3 regions of the Streptomyces sp. NPDC001231 genome follow, and region 3 is predicted to be linked to each of the others. Evidence: predicted binding sites of a transcription regulator. Region 3 holds the regulator's gene; each other region holds the start of a gene.
What was found. Region 3 encodes HspR, which represses chaperone genes until heat shock. Its sites were predicted from a motif close to TTGAGNNNNNNNNNCTCAA; they were not measured.

Region 1: a site for HspR is predicted at 4,042-4,060, ahead of dnaK (molecular chaperone DnaK). Genes of this name have one in related genera too.
Region 2: a site for HspR is predicted at 4,297-4,315, ahead of lon (endopeptidase La). Genes of this name have one in related genera too.

The regions. Positions count from the first base shown of each region.
Region 1 is NZ_JBIAXS010000027.1:94,202-100,463, forward strand. Features, by position in the region: gene ACFY3J_RS28855 (ADP-ribosylglycohydrolase family protein) at 1-319, opposite strand, end outside; gene ACFY3J_RS28860 (helix-turn-helix domain-containing protein) at 349-1,209, shown strand; gene ACFY3J_RS28865 (helix-turn-helix domain-containing protein) at 1,202-2,065, shown strand; gene dnaK (molecular chaperone DnaK) at 2,137-3,999, opposite strand; gene ACFY3J_RS28875 (OsmC family protein) at 4,152-4,577, opposite strand; gene ACFY3J_RS28880 (tetratricopeptide repeat protein) at 4,740-5,519, shown strand; gene ACFY3J_RS28885 (VWA domain-containing protein) at 5,509-6,262, shown strand, end outside.
Region 2 is NZ_JBIAXS010000030.1:24,286-30,547, reverse strand. Features, by position in the region: gene ACFY3J_RS30415 (MarR family winged helix-turn-helix transcriptional regulator) at 1-326, opposite strand, end outside; gene ACFY3J_RS30410 (lysozyme) at 624-1,442, shown strand; gene lon (endopeptidase La) at 1,842-4,274, opposite strand; gene ACFY3J_RS30400 (rhomboid-like protein) at 4,509-5,399, opposite strand; gene ACFY3J_RS30395 (spermidine synthase) at 5,663-6,262, shown strand, end outside.
Region 3 is NZ_JBIAXS010000029.1:97,548-103,809, reverse strand. Features, by position in the region: gene grpE (nucleotide exchange factor GrpE) at 1-671, shown strand, start outside; gene dnaJ (molecular chaperone DnaJ) at 711-1,886, shown strand; gene ACFY3J_RS30140 (heat shock protein transcriptional repressor HspR) at 1,892-2,341, shown strand; gene ACFY3J_RS30135 (sugar ABC transporter substrate-binding protein) at 2,991-4,100, shown strand; gene ACFY3J_RS30130 (LuxR C-terminal-related transcriptional regulator) at 4,298-5,341, shown strand; gene ACFY3J_RS30125 (helix-turn-helix transcriptional regulator) at 5,304-6,262, opposite strand, start outside.

The sequences.
Region 1 (6,262 bases), on a different contig from region 3:
GCTCGTAGGCCCAGCGCACCAGGCGGGGCCAGCCGCCGCCGATGCCCCGCAGCCGCTCGCGCTCGTGGGCCTGGCGCAGGCCCTCCACCGTGAACAGGGTCATCTGGGTGTCGTCGGTGATACGACCCACCACGCCGTCCCCGTCGGGCACCAGGCCGGTCACGCCGCGCGGGCCGTGCACGGCGCGGATCCGGTCCAGGGAGTCGAACTCCACCGGATAGCCGAGGGCGTCCCCGACGGCGCCGCCCAGCAGGCAGCCGCGCACTCTGGCGCGGTACACCGCCGTAGCCTCCCAGGACGGCCTCCACGGCTCGGTCATACGCCCCCTCCTCGACTACGGTCATGCGTATGGCCATTGTCGCGTCCGGCACCACCGCGTCCCCCACCGCCCCCGCGGCCCAGGACGTGGGCCCCCTGCTGCGGTCCTGGCGGGAACGGCGGCGGATCAGCCAGCTCGAACTGGCGCTGCGCGCCGACTCCTCGGCCCGGCACATCAGCTTCGTCGAGACCGGACGGTCCCGGCCGAGCGAGGAGATGGTGCTGCGGCTGGCGGAGCACCTGGAAGTGCCGGTGCGGGAGCGCAACGCCCTGCTGCTGGCCGCCGGTTACGCCCCGAGGTACCGGCAGACCCCGCTGGACGACCCGGCGCTCGGCCCGCTGCGCGAGGGCCTGGAGCAGCTGATCCGGGGATACGAGCCGTATCCGGCGCTGGTGGTCGACGCGACGTACGACGTGGTGAGCGCGAACCGGGGCATCACGAGGCTGCTGGAGGGCGTCCCGGAGCGGCTGCTCGCCGCGCCGCTGAACGCGATGCGGCTGACCCTGCACCCGGACGGTCTGGCGCCGCGCATCCGCAATCTGCGCGAGTGGCGCGGGCATCTGCTCGCCCAGATGGAGCGGCAGGTCGCGCTGCACCGCTCGGCCGCGCTGCGCGAGCTGTACGAGGAGGTGGCGGCCTACCCGGTGCCGCGGAGCGCTCCGGAGACGGCGGAGCCGTCCGGGCAGGCGCCGTACTTCGCGCTGCCGATGCGGATCGAGCACGACGGTCGGGTGCTGTCGTTCGTCTCCTCCATCTCCACCTTCAACACGCCCATGGACGTGACGGTGGCGGAACTGGCGATCGAGACGTTCCTGCCCGCCGATCCGGCCACCGTCGAGTACCTTCACTCGTCGTGGGCGGGAAAGAGCCGGGAGGCGTGGCGTGAGTGAGCGGCGGGCCGCGCCCACCGTGGGCCAGGTGGTGCTCGGCAGACGGCTTCAGGAACTGCGGGAGAAGGCCGGGCTGGGACGCGAGGCGGCCGCGCGCGTCCTGCGGGTGGCCCCCGCGACGGTACGGCGGATGGAGACGGCCGAGGTCGCGCTGAAGATCCCGTACGTGCAGATGTTGCTGAGCGCCTACGGGGTGGGCGACGAGGCGGCCGCCGCGTTCGTCGCGCTGGCCGAGGAGGCCAACGCGCCGGGTTGGTGGCAGCGGTTCCACGACGTGCTGCCGGAGTGGTTCAGCCTGTATGTGAGCCTGGAGGGCGCCGCCCGGCTGATCCGCTCCTACGAGCCGCACTTCGTGCCGGGGCTGCTCCAGACGGAGGGCTATGCGCGGGCGGTGCTGGAGGCGGGGACGGTCGGGCAGCGCAGGCCGGACGCGGTCGAGCGGCACGTGTCGCTGCGCATGGCCCGGCAGCAGCTGCTGGAGCGGGCCGATCCGCCGCACCTGTGGGTGATCATCGACGAGACGGTGCTGCGGCGGCCGGTGAGCGACCGCCCCGAGGTGATGCGCGAGCAGCTCGACAAGCTGCTCCACTACACCGAGCGGGACCGGGTGACGGTGCAGGTCGCCGAGTTCGCCCGGGGGCCGCACGCGGGGACGTACGCGCCGTTCTCGCTGTTCCGCTTCGCCGAGCCGGAGCTGCCCGACCTGGTCTACACCGAGTACCTGACCGGCGCCCTGTACCTGGACTCCCGCACGGAGATCTCCGCGCACCTGGAGGTCCTGGACCGCATGACGGCCGCCGCCGCCACCGCCGAGCAGACCCGCGAGCTGCTGCGGAAGTACCGCGAGAACCTGTGAACCGCGCCGCGGGCGGCCTGTACTAGGGCCTGCCTGTCGTCGCACGGCAGGCGGGAATTCGACGACAGGGTCTAGGCGGCCCCGCCCCTGGTGTCGCGTTCGTCGTCGACGATCTCCGCGTCCACCACCGTGTCCTCGTCGGGCGGTGCCGTCTGCTGTCCGGTGCTCTCCGTGCCGCTCTGCTGGGCCTGGGCGTACATCGCCTGACCCATCCGCTGGCTGACGGAGGCCAGTTTGTCGATGGCCGTGCGCAGCGCGGGGGTCTCCGCCTGCTGTTCCAGGAGCGCCTTCACCTCCGCGGCGGCGGCCTCGACCTCCGACTTGGTGTCGGCGGGCACGCGGTCGCCGTTGTCGCGGAGGAAGTTCTCCGTCTGGTAGACGAGCTGCTCGGCCTGGTTGCGGGTCTCGGCGGCCTCCCGGCGCTTGCGGTCCTCCTCGGCGTACTGCTCGGCCTCCCGCATCATGCGGTCGATGTCGTCCTTGGGCAGCGCGGAGCCGCCGGTCACCGTCATCTTCTGCTCGCGGCCGGTGGCGAGGTCCTTGGCCGAGACGTGCATGATCCCGTTGGCGTCGATGTCGAAGGCGACCTCGATCTGCGGCACCCCGCGCGGGGCGGGCGGCAGGCCGGTGAGGTCGAAGACGCCGAGCTTCTTGTTGTACGCGGCGATCTCACGTTCGCCCTGGTAGACCTGGATGCCGACCGAGGGCTGGTTGTCGGTGGCGGTGGTGAAGATCTCCGAACGCCGGGTCGGGATCGTGGTGTTGCGCTCGATGAGCTTGGTCATGATGCCGCCCTTGGTCTCGATGCCGAGGGACAGCGGGGTGACGTCGAGGAGGAGGACGTCCTTGACGTCGCCGCGGATCACGCCCGCCTGGAGGGCGGCGCCCACGGCCACCACCTCGTCGGGGTTGACGCCCTTGTGCGGATCCTTGCCGGTCAGCTCCCGCACCAGGTCGGTCACGGCCGGCATCCGGGTGGAGCCGCCGACGAGGATCACGTGGTCGACGGCCGAGAGCTTGACGCCCGCGTCCTTGACGGCCTGGTGGAAGGGCTTGCGGCAGCGGTCCAGCAGATCGGCGGTGAGCTCCTGGAACTGGGCCCGGGTCAGCTTCTCGTCCAGGTGCAGCGGGCCCTCGGCGGAGGCCGTGATGTAGGGCAGGTTGATCGTCGTCTCGGAGGACGACGACAGCTCGATCTTGGCCTTCTCGGCGGCCTCCCGCAGCCGCTGCACCGCCATCTTGTCGTTGCCGAGGTCGACGCCGTACTGGCCCTTGAACCGCTTGACCAGATGCTCGACGACCCGCTGGTCCCAGTCGTCGCCGCCGAGGTGGGTGTCGCCGTTGGTGGCCTTGACCTCGATGACGCCGTCGCCGATCTCCAGCAGGGAGACGTCGAAGGTGCCGCCGCCGAGGTCGAAGACGAGCACGGTCTGCTCCTCGCCCCGGTCCAGGCCGTAGGCGAGCGCGGCGGCCGTCGGCTCGTTGATGATCCTCAGGACCTTCAGCCCTGCGATCTCCCCGGCCTCCTTGGTCGCCTGCCGCTGGGCGTCGTCGAAGTACGCCGGCACGGTGATCACCGCGTCCGTGACGTCCTCGCCGAGGTAGGCCTCCGCGTCCCGCTTCAGCTTCTGCAGGACGCGCGCGGACAGCTCCTGCGCCCGGTAACGGGTGCCGTCGACGGAGCCCTTGTCCGGGAAGCGCCAGTTCGCGTCCCCCATGTGACGCTTGACCGAGCGTGCGGTGCGCTCCACGTTCGTCACCGCCTGCCGCTTGGCCACCTCGCCGACGAGTACCTCGCCGTTCTTGGCGAACGCCACGACCGACGGCGTGGTGCGCGCGCCCTCGGCGTTGGCGACGACGGTGGGGTCGCCGCCTTCCAGCAGGGCCACCACCGAGTTCGTCGTCCCGAGATCGATCCCGACCGCACGTGCCATCTTCGTCCCCTTCCGGGCGCCTCCTGCTCTCCAGCACAAAACTTGAGTGCGCCGTTGTCAATGCCGCGTACCCGCCGGCTGCCGCTCTACCCGGGAACACCGATGCCGCGCCCGGGACGAGGGGCGCGGCACCGTCGGACGTGGGCCTCGCCTCAGGCGAGCTTCGCGTCCAGGGTGATCGTCGTACCGGCCAGGGCCTGGCTGACCGGGCAGTTCTTCTTGGCTTCCTCGGCCGCGGCGACGAACGCGTCGTTGTCGACGCCGGGGACCGTGCCCTCGACGCTGAGGTGAATGCCCGTGATGCCCTCGCCCGGCTGGAAGGTGACGTCCGCCTTCGTCCGCAGGGTGGTGGGCGGGGTGCCGGCGCCGGCGAGGCCGTGCGACAGCGCCATGGAGAAGCAGCTGGAGTGGGCGGCTGCGATCAGCTCCTCGGGGCTGGTCTTCCCGTTCGCCTGCTCGGCGCGCGACGGCCAGGACACCGGCTGCTGGCCGATGCCGGAGGAGTCGAAGGTGACGACGCCGTTGCCCTCGAGCAGGTTGCCTTCCCAGACGGTGTGAGCGGTGCGCGTGGTTGCCACGGTTGGTTCCATACCTTTCGCCAGGGTTCCCGTTGCCGGGGTTCCGTAACCGCCATCCGATCACATCCGCGCCGTGCACAACCACCGAGCGGGCCGCGACCTGCCGGAGAAGGTGTGTGAATCGCCTGCCGGACGGAGGGGGGAGGCCCTACAGTCCGTTTCATGGTCGAACTCTTCCAAGTCCTTGGGGGAATCGCGGGATTTGGTGGGGTCGCTCTCGGTGTCCTGTACCTGCTCTACCGGGACCTCGTGCGCGACATCATCCGCAGGCGGATGTTCCGGACGCTCACGTCGGCGCAGGCGACCGCCCTGTTCGGGGCCGTGGTCGTGCTGGCCTTCGCCGTGGCGATCCTCGGGATCTTCGCCACCCTCGCCGAAAGCACGGGTGTCCGGCAGTTCCTGGTCCTCGTGGGCATGCTGCTGCTGTTCCTGCTGGCGGTGCTGTTCCTCGCCGTGCGCGTGGTCACCGGCCCGGCCGCCCGCGCGAAGGCCGGCGGCGGCAGCGGTGCGGAGCGCAAGCTCACCACGGTGCGCCGGCACGTCGAGAGCGGGGAGGCCGACCAGGCGGAGCGCGCCCTGGAGGCGTCCCGGCTGGACCGCGAGTCGTCCGTGTTCTGGTACTGGAAGGCCAGGATCGCGCTGGTCCGGTCCAACCTCGACGTGGCGTACGGCTATGTCGAGGAGGCGCTGAAGCTGGACGGCCGGGACCCGTACTCCATCGCGCTGAAGATAGAGCTGCTCCTGCTGGCGGGCGACCCCGACCGGCGTGACCGGGCCGCGCGGCTGTCGGTGGAGAGCACCGGCTTGAGCGGCGAACTCGACGCGTGGCTGCGCCAGTTGCGGGCCGAGGGAATGTTCGACGGTGGGGTGCGCACCCGCACGGAGCTCGAGGCGCGGTGCCCGCTCCCCACCCGTACCACGGAGGATGCCCATGCGGAGTGAGCGGAGCAGGAACGAAGAGCAGCGGAAGGCGGTCCTCTTCCTCCCGCCGGCCACCGTCGCGGGCGGGGGCGCCGGCGGTGGATCGTACGGGTCGTACCACGAACCGGATGAGGCGCTGAGGGAGGCGCTGACCGCCGCGGCCGGGGCGGACCTGCTCCCGGTTTCTCCGCCGGCCCGCTCGGCGGAGGAGGCCGACGCACTCCTCGCCCGGCTCCCGGACGCGGTGCTCCTGATCCACCCCGGCGCTCGGATCCCGCGCGACGCGCGCCCCCGGCCGGGCGGCGCGCTGTGGCAACTCCTGCGCTGCGGAGCAGGACTTCGGCTGTGCGAACCGGCCACGGTGGCGGAGGCCTCTCTACCGCAAGGCTCGTTGCGCCCGGAGGGGGCCTCTCGCGTGGAGGGCGCCTCGTCGTCGGCGGGGACGCCGTCCTCAAAGGAGTCGTCGCTCCCGCCGGGTGCCCCGCTTCCGGGCGGCTCGGCCGCGCCGGGGCCCATGGGCCCGGACGACGGGGACCGGCTGGCGCTGCTGGTGGTGGAGCTGCCCCAGGAGGGTGCTCCGACCGCGGCCGGGCGGGCGGTGCGCGCCGAGCGCGCGCCGCTGTGCCGGGACTTCGCGGCCCGCATCGGACTGCCGGCCGGGCCGGTGCTCGGGGAGAGCGCCGAGGACTGGGCCGTGGAGCTTCGACGGGCCGTGCGCTGGCATCGGACGCTGACGGCGGTCGTGCACCCCGGGATCACCCCGC
Region 2 (6,262 bases), on a different contig from region 3:
CCGTCGGCGGGGTCCGGTTCCCGGGCGACCAGGCCGAGTTCCTCCAGGGCGTGCAGCTGGCGTGACATGGTCGCCTTGCCGACGCCGATGTAGCCGGCCAGCTCCGTGGCGCGCTGGCGGCCGCACTCCTCCAGGCGGACCAGCAGTCCGTAGGCGGCGGGCTCCAGGTGGGGGTGGACCTCTCGGGCCATCTCGCCCTGGTTGGCCCGTGCACGCCGCAGCAGCACCGTCAGTTCCCGTTCGAGGGACAGGAACTCCCGGTCCGCACCGCTCGGTGCCGCGCCGGACGCGACCTCACGTCCGCCGCCGTTTGCGTCTTCGTGCACGTCAGCCCCTGCCTGAAGGTTTCCCGTTCCTGAAAGTTTCCGCCAGTCGGCGCCATCACCGCAGCTCCGTCAGTATTTCGCAGGCGTAGACCATCGGCAGACTCCGGGCCCCCTTCCCAGGCGCCGGTCTACGTGCGTAGCTTCTTTGCCAGGCAATTACCGGCATGCTCACGCCATTGCTGTAGCCCGCGGTCGCGGGCCGGCGTGGCCCTGCTCGTCAGCGCGACCGGGACATGCCCGTGACCGGGACATGCCCGTATCCCCCCACCGAGCACCACCGAGCTTCGGAGGCACGTCATGTCCGTGCACAGATCCGGAACGGCCCGCGTACGGCGGCTCACCGCCGCGGGAATCCTGCTCGCCGCGTTCTCCCTGCTCTTCACCCTCCCCTCCGCCGCCGCCACCGTGCCCGCGCGCGGCTCCGCCCACATGGGCATGGGCGTCGTGCCGCACGACGGCCAGGGCGGCACGCCGGCCGGCGGGGACGCCACCCAGACCGAGGGCGTCGACGTGGCCGGCTACCAGGGCAACGTCGCCTGGTCCACGCTGTGGAGCAGCGGCGTCAAGTGGGCGTACACGAAGGCCAGCGAGGGGACGTACTACACGAATCCCTACTTCGCCCAGCAGTACAACGGCTCGTACAACGTCGGCATGATCCGCGGCGCGTACCACTTCGCCACCCCGGACACCACCAGCGGCGCCGTCCAGGCCAACTACTTCGTCGACCACGGCGGCGGCTGGTCCCGCGACGGCAAGACCCTGCCGGGCGTCCTCGACATCGAGTGGAACCCGTACGGGGCTTCCTGCTACGGCAAGACGGCGAGCGCGATGGTCGGCTGGATCGCCGACTTCCTGAACACCTACAAGGCCCGCACGGGCCGGGACGCCGTGATCTACACGGCCACGAGCTGGTGGACCCAGTGCACCGGCAACTACGGCGGCTTCGCCGCCAACAACCCGCTGTGGATCGCCCGTTACGCCTCGGACCCGGGCACCCTGCCGGCCGGCTGGGGCTACTACACCATGTGGCAGTACACGTCGTCCGGCCCGACGGTCGGCGACCACGACAAGTTCAACGGCGCGCTCGACCGCGTACAGGCACTCGCCAACGGCTAGTGCCCCGACTCCCCGATCGCGGGCAGGGGGTCGCCCCCGACCGGGGCCCGGGGCGCACCCGGCGCAAGCGCGGCGGCCCGCACCGGGCGCGCCCCGGAACACACGAAACCCCCACCGCCCCGGGGCGCAACGGCTCGACCGGAGCCCCGGGGTGGCGGCGACACCGCAGCCGGAGCCCCCGGGGTGGCGATGGAGCCGGAGACCCGAGGCACGGCCACACAGCCACAGGCTCGCCGCGCTCGCCGGCCGGGCCTCCCGCGTCGGCTGTGGTGGCCCGCCGTCGGGCGAGGGCGGCGGGCGGGGCGAGGTGGGCCGTACTTGCGCCCCGGGTGTGGGGTTCGGCCGGGGACGACCCGGCCGAACCCCACACCCCGATGAGCCGCTCACCGCGCGGCAGCGCTACGCGGCGGCCTGGATCTCCGATGACGCGCCGTTCGTCGCGGGGGTGAGGGCCAGTTCCAGGACCTGGCGGACGTCGGTGACGGTGTGGACGTCGAGCTTGTCCAGCACCTCTGCCGGGACGTCGTCCAGATCGGGCTCGTTCCGCTTGGGGATGACCACCGTCGTCACACCCGCGCGATGGGCGGCGAGCAGCTTCTGCTTGACGCCGCCGATGGGCAGGACACGCCCGGTCAGCGAGACCTCGCCGGTCATCGCCACGTCCGTGCGGACCAGTCGGCCGGACAGGAGCGAGGCGAGCGCGGTCGTCATCGTGATGCCCGCGCTCGGACCGTCCTTCGGCACCGCGCCCGCCGGGAAGTGGATGTGCACACCCCGGTCCTTCAGATCGCCCACGGGCAGCTCCAGTTCGGCGCCGTGGCTGCGCAGGAAGCTCAGCGCGATCTGCGCGGACTCCTTCATCACGTCGCCCAGCTGACCGGTCAGGGTCAGCCCGGCCGCGCCCGTCTCCGGGTCCGCCAGGGACGCCTCGACGAAGAGGACGTCGCCGCCGGCCCCGGTGACCGCGAGGCCCGTCGCCACGCCCGGGACGGCCGTACGCCGCTCGGCCGGGTCCTGGGCGGACTCCGGAACGTGGTGCGGGCGGCCGATCAGCCCCCGCAGCTCACCGTCCGTGACGGTGAACGGCAGCTGCCGCTCCCCCAGTTCGTGCTGTGCCGCGATCTTGCGCAGCAGCCGTGCGATGGACCGCTCCAGGGTGCGCACGCCCGCCTCGCGCGTGTACTCGCCGGCGAGCCTGCGCAGCGCGCCCTCCTCGATCGTCACCTCGTCCCGGCGCAGGCCGGCCCGCTCCAGCTGGCGCGGAAGCAGGTGGTCGCGCGCGATGACGACCTTCTCGTCCTCGGTGTAGCCGTCCAGCCGCACGATCTCCATCCGGTCGGCCAGCGCCTCCGGGATCGCCTCCAGGACGTTGGCCGTGGCCAGGAAGACGACGTCGGACAGGTCCAGCTCCACTTCCAGGTAGTGGTCCCGGAAGGTGTGGTTCTGCGCCGGGTCCAGGACTTCGAGCAGGGCCGCGGCCGGGTCGCCGCGGAAGTCGGAGCCCACCTTGTCGATCTCGTCCAGCAGGACCACCGGGTTCATCGACCCGGCCTCCTTGACGGCGCGCACGATCCGCCCGGGCAGCGCGCCGACGTACGTACGCCGGTGACCACGGATCTCGGCCTCGTCGCGGACGCCGCCCAGGGCGACGCGCACGAACTTCCGTCCCATCGCGTGGGCGACGGACTCGCCGAGACTGGTCTTTCCCACACCGGGCGGCCCGACGAGCGCGAGCACGGCACCGCCGCGCCGCCCGCCGATCACGCCCAGGCCCCGGTCGCCGCGCCGCTTGCGCACCGCCAGGTACTCGGTGATCCGCTCCTTCACGTCCTCCAGGCCCGCGTGCTCGGCGTCCAGGACCGCCTTGGCGCCCTGGATGTCGTAGGCGGAGGCGCTGTCGTCGGTTCGCTCGTTCCACGGCATGTCGAGGATCGTGTCGAGCCACGTGCGGATCCAGGAGCCCTCGGGAGAGGCGTCGGAAGCGCGCTCCAGCTTGTCGACCTCCTTGAGCGCGGCCTCCCGGACCTTCTCGGGCAGGTCGGCGGCCTCGACGCGGGCGCGGTAGTCGTCGGACTCCTCGCCGTCGCTCTCGCCGTTCAGCTCGCGCAGCTCCTTGCGGACGGCCTCCAGCTGGCGCCGCAGCAGGAACTCGCGCTGCTGCTTGTCGACGCCCTCCTGGACGTCCTTGGCGATGGACTCGGCCACGTCCTGCTCGGCGAGGTGGTCGCGCAACTGCTGGGTGGCGAGCTTGAGACGGGCCACCGGGTCGGCGGTCTCCAGCAGCTCGACCTTCTGCTCGGTGGTGAGGAAGGGCGAGTAGCCGGAGTTGTCGGCGAGCGCGGAGACGTCGTCGATGGCCTGCACGCGGTCGACCACCTGCCAGGCGCCGCGCTTGCGCAGCCAGGCCGTGGCGAGCGCCTTGTACTCCTTCACCAGCTCGGCAACCTGGCCGGGCAGAGGCTCGGGCAGGTTCTCCTCGATCCGGCTCCCCTCGACCCACAGCGCCGCGCCGGGACCGGTGGTCCCGGCACCGATCCGCACACGTCCGCGGCCACGGATGAGCGCGCCCGGGTCACCGTCGGCCAGCCGGCCCACCTGCTCGACCGTGCCCAGCACACCGGTCCTGGCGTACGTCCCCTCGACCCTCGGCACCAGCAGCACCCTGGGCTTGCCGGGCTCGTCCCGCGCGGCGGCCTGCGCGGCCTCCACCGCGGCCCGTACCTCGGCGTCGCTCAGGTCCAGCGGAACCACCATCCCGGGCAGCACGACCTCGTCGTCGAGCGGCAGCACGGGCAGGGTGAGCGGTGTGAAGGAAGCGGACTCAGCAGCCATGATCTCCCCTTCGGCAGTCAAGTTGAGTTATGCCGACTCAATGCACGACGCCGGTCGATTGTTCCCCGACATCTGTTCGCTCTGAGCGATCGGGCATCCACAACCAGCACACAGGGAGAGAGGTACGAGAAAGAAAGGGGAGAGGAAGGGGAGAGGAAAGAGAGGAAGGGGAGAAGAGGGAGAAGAGGGAGAAGGAGGAGAGGGACGGAGGAGGGGCCGGGAGCCGGAAGAGGCTCAGACCGTCCCGGGCGCGGCACCCGCCTCCCCGAGGCGCGCCCGCCGCCAGCGCCGTATCACCGGCCACGTCGCCACGCCGAGCCCCACCGCGATCAGATGGCCGCAGCTCGTCATCGGATCGTCGAACGCGGCCAGGTCCTGGGCCAGCATGCCCACGAACACCGTGAGCAGGGGCCAGCGCAGCCAGGGCGTGAGCAGACCGGCCAGGGCGCCGAGACTGGCCGCGACGCCGAAGCTGATGCCGTAGTCGAGGCGGTGCGCCGCGCTGCCCGGCAGACGGCCCGCGAGCACCGCGAGCCCGATGGGGACCTCGGTGGCGAGGGTGGCCAGCACGTGCCCGAACAGGAACACACCGGCGGTGCGCAGACCGCCTATCCGGCGTTCCAGCGCGGTGAGCACCAGCAGGAAGCACAGGGAGTACGCCGACACGACGCCGCCCGCGATCCACAGCGCGCTGGCCGGCAGCACCAGCAGGGGCGCCCGCACCAGGTGGACGACATCCGTGCTGGAGCTCTGGCGCAGGGCGTCCACCACCGCGGGATCGGCGTACCGGGCGACGAGCGAGGTGACGGCGAGCAGGGCCGCGTACCCGAAGGTGAAGGGGGCGCCCGCGGGGGTGGGCAGCAGCCGCCAGGGGCGCGGACCGCGCAGCCCCCGGAGTCCCGCGGCAGACCGCGCCGGGCGGGCCGGTTCCGCGCCCACGCCTCCCGGGACAGTGCCGCGCGCCCGCTGCTGCGGCATCCCGGCCGGCGCCCGCGACGCCTCCACCGGAACACCGACCGCGACCGCGCCCCTGTCCGCACCCTCGTCCACGACGGCGTCCGGAGGCAGGGGCCGACCCGAGGGCACCGGCGGGCCCGAGGGGCCGGCCGTCGCGGTCCGTTCCACGGTGCGGCACTCCTTCCGTCGCGCCCCACACTTCGCATCCCGGGCGCCCCTGTCCATGACCGACGCCACCCACGCAACAATTCTCAGCAACCTATTAGGTTCCCGGCCACCCCAGCGACCCCAGCTAGCGCAGCGACCCCACCGATCTCAGCGATCCCAGCGACCCTGGCACCCCCGCCCGCGCGTGGCCCGGGGCGCGCTCGCACACGGGTGTCACCCCTAATTCATGTGGCCGTACGGGTCCGTTGGGGCAGGATGACCCCATGACCGGCTCGTACGACGCCCCCGAGGTGCTGGACCGCCGCGAGGGCCCCCACGGCGAGGTCGTGCTGCGCCGGCACGGGGCGCTGCTGCAGATCATCGCCAACGGCTGCTTCCTGATGGACACCTCCGACGGGCGCTCCGAGCGCCTCCTGGTCGACGCGGCGCTCGCCGCGCTGCCGGAGCGGCGGGCACCGAGCGTGCTGATCGGCGGCCTCGGCGTCGGTTTCTCACTCGCGCACGCCGCGGCGGACCCGCACTGGGGCCGGATCACCGTTGTCGAACGCGAACGCGCGATCATCGACTGGCACCGCGGCGGCCCCCTCGCCGAACTGACCGCCGGCGCGCTGGCCGACCCGCGCACCGCGGTCGTCGAAGGAGACATGATCGCCTACGTCAATGAGACATCCGACACGTTCGACGCGCTGTGCCTGGACATCGACAACGGCCCCGACTGGACGGTCACCGAGGGCAACCAGGAGCTGTACGGGCAGGCCGGACTGGCAAGCTGCGCAAGGGTGTTGAAGCCGGGCGGGGTACTCGCCGTATGGTCCGCGAAGCCATCTGCGGAATTTGAAGGAACCTTGCGGAATGTCGGATTC
Region 3 (6,262 bases):
CCGGCTTCGAGGAACATCAGCCGCAGCCTCCGCCGCAGTCCGACGCCGCCTCCGGCACCACCTCCGACGACGCCGCTCAGGCCGCCGCCCAGGACAAGGGCGCGGCCCCGGCCGGTGACGCGGACCAGTCGGCCGCTCTGACGGCCCAGCTGGACCAGGTGCGCACGGCGCTCGGCGAGCGCACGGCGGACCTGCAACGGCTCCAGGCCGAGTACCAGAACTACCGGCGCCGGGTCGAGCGCGACCGGATCGCGGTACGGGAGGTCGCTGTCGCGAACATCCTGTCCGAGCTCCTGCCCGTGCTCGACGACATCGGCCGCGCACGGGACCACAGCGAGCTGGTGGGCGGTTTCAAGTCCGTCGCCGAGTCGCTGGAGACCGTGGTGGCGAAGCTCGGGCTCCAGCAGTTCGGCAAGGAGGGCGAGCCCTTCGACCCGACGATCCACGAGGCCCTGATGCACTCGTACGCGCCGGACGTCACCGAGACGACGTGCGTGGCGATTCTGCAGCCCGGGTATCGGATCGGCGAGCGCACCATCCGCCCCGCGCGGGTGGCGGTGGCCGAGCCCCAGCCCGGCGCGCAGACGGTCAAGCCGGCCGAGGAGTCCGGCACGGCCCAGGCCGCCGAGCAGGGCGAGGACAAGGAGAACGGTGGCCCGGAGGAGGGCTGACGTAATAACAAACGACGCACGAGAGGAGGGACGTCGGGGATGAGCACCAAGGACTTCATCGAGAAGGACTACTACAAGGTCCTCGGCGTCCCCAAGGACGCCACCGAGGCCGAGATCAAGAAGGCGTACCGGAAGCTCGCCCGCGAGTTCCACCCGGACGCCAACAAGGGCAACGCCAAGGCCGAGGAGCGCTTCAAGGAGATCTCCGAGGCGAACGACGTGCTCGGCGACGCCAAGAAGCGCAAGGAGTACGACGAGGCTCGCACCCTGTTCGGCAACGGCGGCTTCCGCCCCGGACCGGGTGCCGGCGGCGGCTCCTTCAACTTCGACCTGGGCGACCTCTTCGGAGGCGCCCAGGGCGGCGGCGGGAGCGGCGGCTTCGGCGGCGGAATCGGTGACGTCTTCGGGGGCCTGTTCAACCGGGGCGGCACGGGCACCACGCGCGCCCAGCCCAGGCGCGGCCAGGACATCGAGTCCGAGGTCACGCTGAGCTTCACGGAGGCCATCGAGGGCGCGACGGTGCCGCTGCGCATGTCCAGCCAGCAGCCGTGCAAGGCCTGTTCGGGCACCGGCGACAAGAACGGCACACCGCGGGTGTGCCCGACCTGCGTCGGCACCGGACAGGTGGCGCGCGGCTCGGGCGGCGGGTTCTCGCTGACGGACCCGTGCCCGGACTGCAAGGGCCGCGGGCTCATCGCGGAGAACCCCTGCGAGGTCTGCATGGGTTCCGGGCGGGCCAAGTCGTCCCGGACGATGCAGGTCCGCATCCCGGCCGGGGTCAGCGACGGCCAGCGCATCCGGCTGCGCGGCAAGGGCGCCCCGGGCGAGCGCGGCGGACCCGCGGGCGACCTGTACGTGGTGGTGCACGTCGGGGAGCACCCGGTCTTCGGCCGCCGGGGCGACAACCTCACCGTCACCGTGCCGGTCACGTTCGCCGAGGCGGCCCTCGGCGGCGAGGTCCGCGTGCCCACCCTGGGCGGTCCGCCGGTGACGCTGAAGCTGCCTCCGGGCACGCCGAACGGGCGTACGATGCGGGCCCGCGGCAAGGGCGCGGTCCGCAAGGACGGCAGCCACGGCGACCTCCTGGTCACCGTGGAGGTGAGTGTCCCGAAGGACCTGTCGGGGAAGGCTCGTGACGCGCTTCAGGCGTATCGCGAGGCCACCGCGGGCGAGGACCCGCGGGCCGAGCTGTTCGAGGCCGCGAAGGGAGCATGAGTGAGATGGACGGCCGCCGTCGCAACCCGTACGAACTGACGGAAGACACACCGGTGTACGTCATCTCGGTGGCCGCCCAGCTGTCCGGACTGCACCCGCAGACACTCCGCCAGTACGACCGGCTGGGCCTGGTGTCCCCCGACCGCACCGCCGGTCGTGGGCGCCGCTACTCGGCCCGTGACATCGAACTGCTCCGCCAGGTACAGCAGTTGTCGCAGGACGAGGGCATCAACCTGGCCGGCATCAAGCGCATCATCGAACTGGAGAACCAGGTCGCGGCGCTCCAGTCCCGGATCGTGGAGCTCCAGGCGGCGCTGGACGGCGCCGCGGCGGCGATGCGGCAGCGCGAGGCCGCCGTCCACGCCTCCTACCGCCGGGACCTGGTCCCCTACCAGGAGGTCCAGCAGACAAGCGCGCTGGTGGTGTGGCGGCCCAAGCGGCAGCAGCCGGACTGACACGCACCCGGCCGCGGGCGACACACGACACCACTCGGACACGAGCGACGACGAGGGGCCGGGAGGCCGTACAGCCTCCCGGCCCCTCGTCGTGCCGCCGGCGGCCCCGGCTCGGGTGAACGCGTGGGTGCCCACCGGCGCCGACTCGGTCCCGTCCGGGTAGGCGACGGTGGCCCGGTGGAAGACCGTGGTGCCCGGAAAACATGGTGTTCGCACAGAACTGCCGCTTGTGGGCGGGCGAGGCGCAGTTCACGGTCGCCGACACGGGAGCGGTCGCCGGGAGCGGCCCGCAGGCGGCGGTGAGCACGAGGGGCGTCACCGTGGTACGGCCGTCCGGCTTCATTCGGTCCTCCGGTCGTGGCGGGAACATCGGAGCAGGGCTCCCGTGATCATGACTCGCCCGGCGGGGAGTTGGTTGTACGGATCTCGGCCCGGCGGTGGGCGGCCGTCGAGTGGGGGGCCCGTAAAGGGCGTTTGGAGGCGATTCCGCAAGACTCCGCAAGGTCTTCACAGGCACAGCGGAGCGTTGTGTTGCCATCTCGTTAAGTGGTTCCGCTTGACGCCGGTGGTCGCCTCCGCGTTGGCTTTTCAGTCACCTGGGTCGCAATGCTGCGCCCTCGTCCGGAAGGCACCAGAAGTGAGCACCTCGATGCGTCGTATCGCCATGGCCGTGGCCGCGCCCACGCTGACTTTCTCGCTCGCCGCCTGCGGGGCGCTCGGCGGCTCGGGGAGCAGCAGCGCCGCGAGCCCGACCAAGGGCAACGACCTGACGGTGGGTCTGCTGCTGCCTGAGACGGCCAACACCCGTTACGAGAAGTTCGACTACCCCATCATCAAGGAGAAGGTCGCCGCCCTGACCCGGAACCAGGGCAAGGTCGAGTACGCCAACGCGGACGCGGACGCGGGCCGGCAGGCGAGCCAGATGCAGCGAATGATCGACAACAAGGTCGACGTCATCCTGCTCGACGCCGTCGACTCGCACGCCATCGCCGACATGGTGCAGAAGGCCAAGGACGCGGACATCCCGGTCATCGCCTACGACCGGCTCTCCGAGGGCCCGATCGACGCGTACATCTCCTTCGACAACGAACTGGTCGGCGAGGTGCAGGGCCGTTCCCTGCTCGAGGCGCTGGGTTCCGGCGTCGACACCACCGACAAGATCGTCATGATCAACGGCTCGCCCACCGACCCGAACGCCAAGCAGTTCAAGGAGGGCGCGCTCTCGCAGCTCAACGGGAAGGTCACGATCGCCAAGTCCTACGACACCAAGGACTGGAAGCCCGAGAACGCCGAGGCGAACATGGCCCAGGCGCTCGCCTCGCTCGGCAAGGAGAACATCGACGCCGTCTACTCCGCCAACGACGGCATGGCGGGTGGCGTCATCAAGGCCTTCAAGGCGGAGGGCATCACCGACCTGCCGGCCATCACCGGCCAGGACGCCGAACTCGACGCCGTGCAGCGGATCGTCACCGGCGAGCAGTACATGAGCGTGTACAAGTCCTACCCGACGGAGGCCGAGACGGCCGCCCAGATGGCGGTCGCCAAGGTCCAGGGCAAGGACATCCAGTTCGACTCCCTCACCCGGGACCGGATCAGCAGCCCCACCCACAAGAACATTCCGGCCCAGTTGGTGTCCGTGGTCGCCCTGACGAAGAACAACATCAAGAGCACGGTCATCGAGGACGGCATCTACGAGGTGTCCGACATCTGCACCGCGAAGTACCGGGAGGCCTGCACGGCGATCGGCCTGCTGAAGTAACTCCCGTGCGGTCATGACCCGTTCGGGTTCAACAGCCGGTTCAGGCCATACCGCGTTCCGTCAACTGGAGGCTGGTGCACACCGGTTGAAACCGCTGGTTTTCGGGGGCCGCGCCGGTAGGAGCCGTGTTGCACAGCCGGTCCGCGCCGCGCATAGTTGCGCTGCGGAAGACGCGGAGACCGGGGGTGTGATGGGGCATGACCGGGCACGGGACGGCGGAGCATCCACACGGTGCCGAGCGACTGTGCGAGGCCGGCGAGCACGTGTATTCCCGGGCCGTACGACGGGGCCGGGTGCCGCGCCGGCTCGCCGAGCCGGTGCCCTGCCTGCTTGAACTCGCCCTGCTGCACCCGGACCCCGACGACATGGACTTCCTGGTGCCGACCGCGCCGCAGGAGGTCATGACCCGGCTGCTGCGCGGGATGTACGACGAGGTCAGTGAGAGCCACCGGCGGGTGGGCTCGGTGGTGGCCGCCGTCGAGCGGTACGCCGGACTGGGCCGCCAGGTGCGTGTGTCCGCCACGGCCGTGGAGGGCACGGCGATCCGGGTCCTGGACGGCCTGTCGCGCATCCAGGCGGCCATGGACGAGGCGACCGAGGCGTGCACCACCGAGGTGCTGACCGTCCAGCCGGGCGGCATCCGCCGCGAGCACGAGCTGACCGAGGGGCTGCACCGGGCGCTGGCGCTGCGCGGGCGCGGGGTGCGGATGCGGGACCTGTACACGCACGTGGCCCGGCACGGCCAGGGGCTGCTCAACTACCTGGAGCTGATGGGCGACGCGGTCCAGGCGCGCACGCTGGACGAGGTGATCGACCGGCTGATCCTCTTCGACCGCACGGTCGCCTTCGTGCCCGCCAACGCCGACTGCACGATGGCGCTGGAGCTGCGCCATCCCGCGCTGGTGGAGTACCTGGGGACGGTCTTCGAACGGCTCTGGCGGCTGGCGATCCCGCTGACCGCGCCGCTGCCCGACACGGGCATCGAGGGCATCTCCCACCGTGAGCAGTCCATCGCGGCGCTGCTGGCCGAGGGCCACCAGGACGCGGTGATCGCCGAGCGGCTGGGCATCAGCGTCCGCACCTGCCGGGCCCACATCGCCCGGCTGTCGGAGACGCTGGGCGCGGCCAGCCGTACGCAGTTGGGCGTGCGCATCGCCCAGGCGGGGCTGGACGGGCCGCCGCGCACCGCCGTGGCGGGGCCGATCACGCTTCCGGGTCAAGAATTCCCGACTGTCCGATGAGGTAGCCCAACTGGGCCCGGCTGCCGCTGCCGAGGGTGGCGGCGAGCTTGGCGATGTGCTCACGGGCGGTGCGTACGTTCATGCCGAGACGGTCGGCGATGACGGTGTCGGTGTGCCCCTCGACGAGGAGGCCGGCGATGGCGCGCTGGCGGGGCGTGACGCCGTCCGCGGACGGCTGTCGGACGGCCAGTGGGTACATGGGGGTGGCCAGCCGCCACAGCCGGTCGAAGGTGGTTGCGAAGTACCCCACGAGGGCCGGGTGGCGCACTTCGAGCGCCATCGTGCGGTCGTCGTTGGCGGGGATGAAGGCGACCCGGCGGTCGACGAGGATGAGACGGGCGGTGACCTCGTCGAGGGAGCGGGCCTCGACGTCGCCGGTCAACCGCTCGTGATAGGCGGGCACCGAGGGCACATGACGCAGAGTGTGCTGGTAGAGGGTGCGGATGCGGCCACCCCGGTCCAGCAGCGCCTGGTCGCGCACCAGCGCCACGGCCCGGGCCTCCTCGACGCGTCGGCCGACGAGGCCCGCGTGTGGTTGCACGCACAGGAGCTCCTGGCTCGCTTCGGCCATGGCCTCGGTGATGGCCTGGTTGATCCGGCGGACACCGCTGAGGATCACCAGCGCCGAGGTGTCCGCCTCCCCGGTGCGCCGGCCGTCGATGCGCATCAGCGGCTCGAAGGTCTGGGCCAGTCGATCCTCGCGCCGCCGCTCCTCTGCGATGCGCTCCTCGGTAGCGCGCAGCAGTCGGTGGAGGGCGGCGGCGGGCGCCACGGGCTCCAGCCGGCCGAGATCCTCGACGGCCGGGTGCAGCAGACCGAAGTCGATGAGACAGGGGGCCCCGTCCGCCTCGCCCGCACGCACCCATCCGTTCCGCAGGGCGCGTTCGTACAACTCTGCGCCCGTTGGGCACAGGTCCTCCG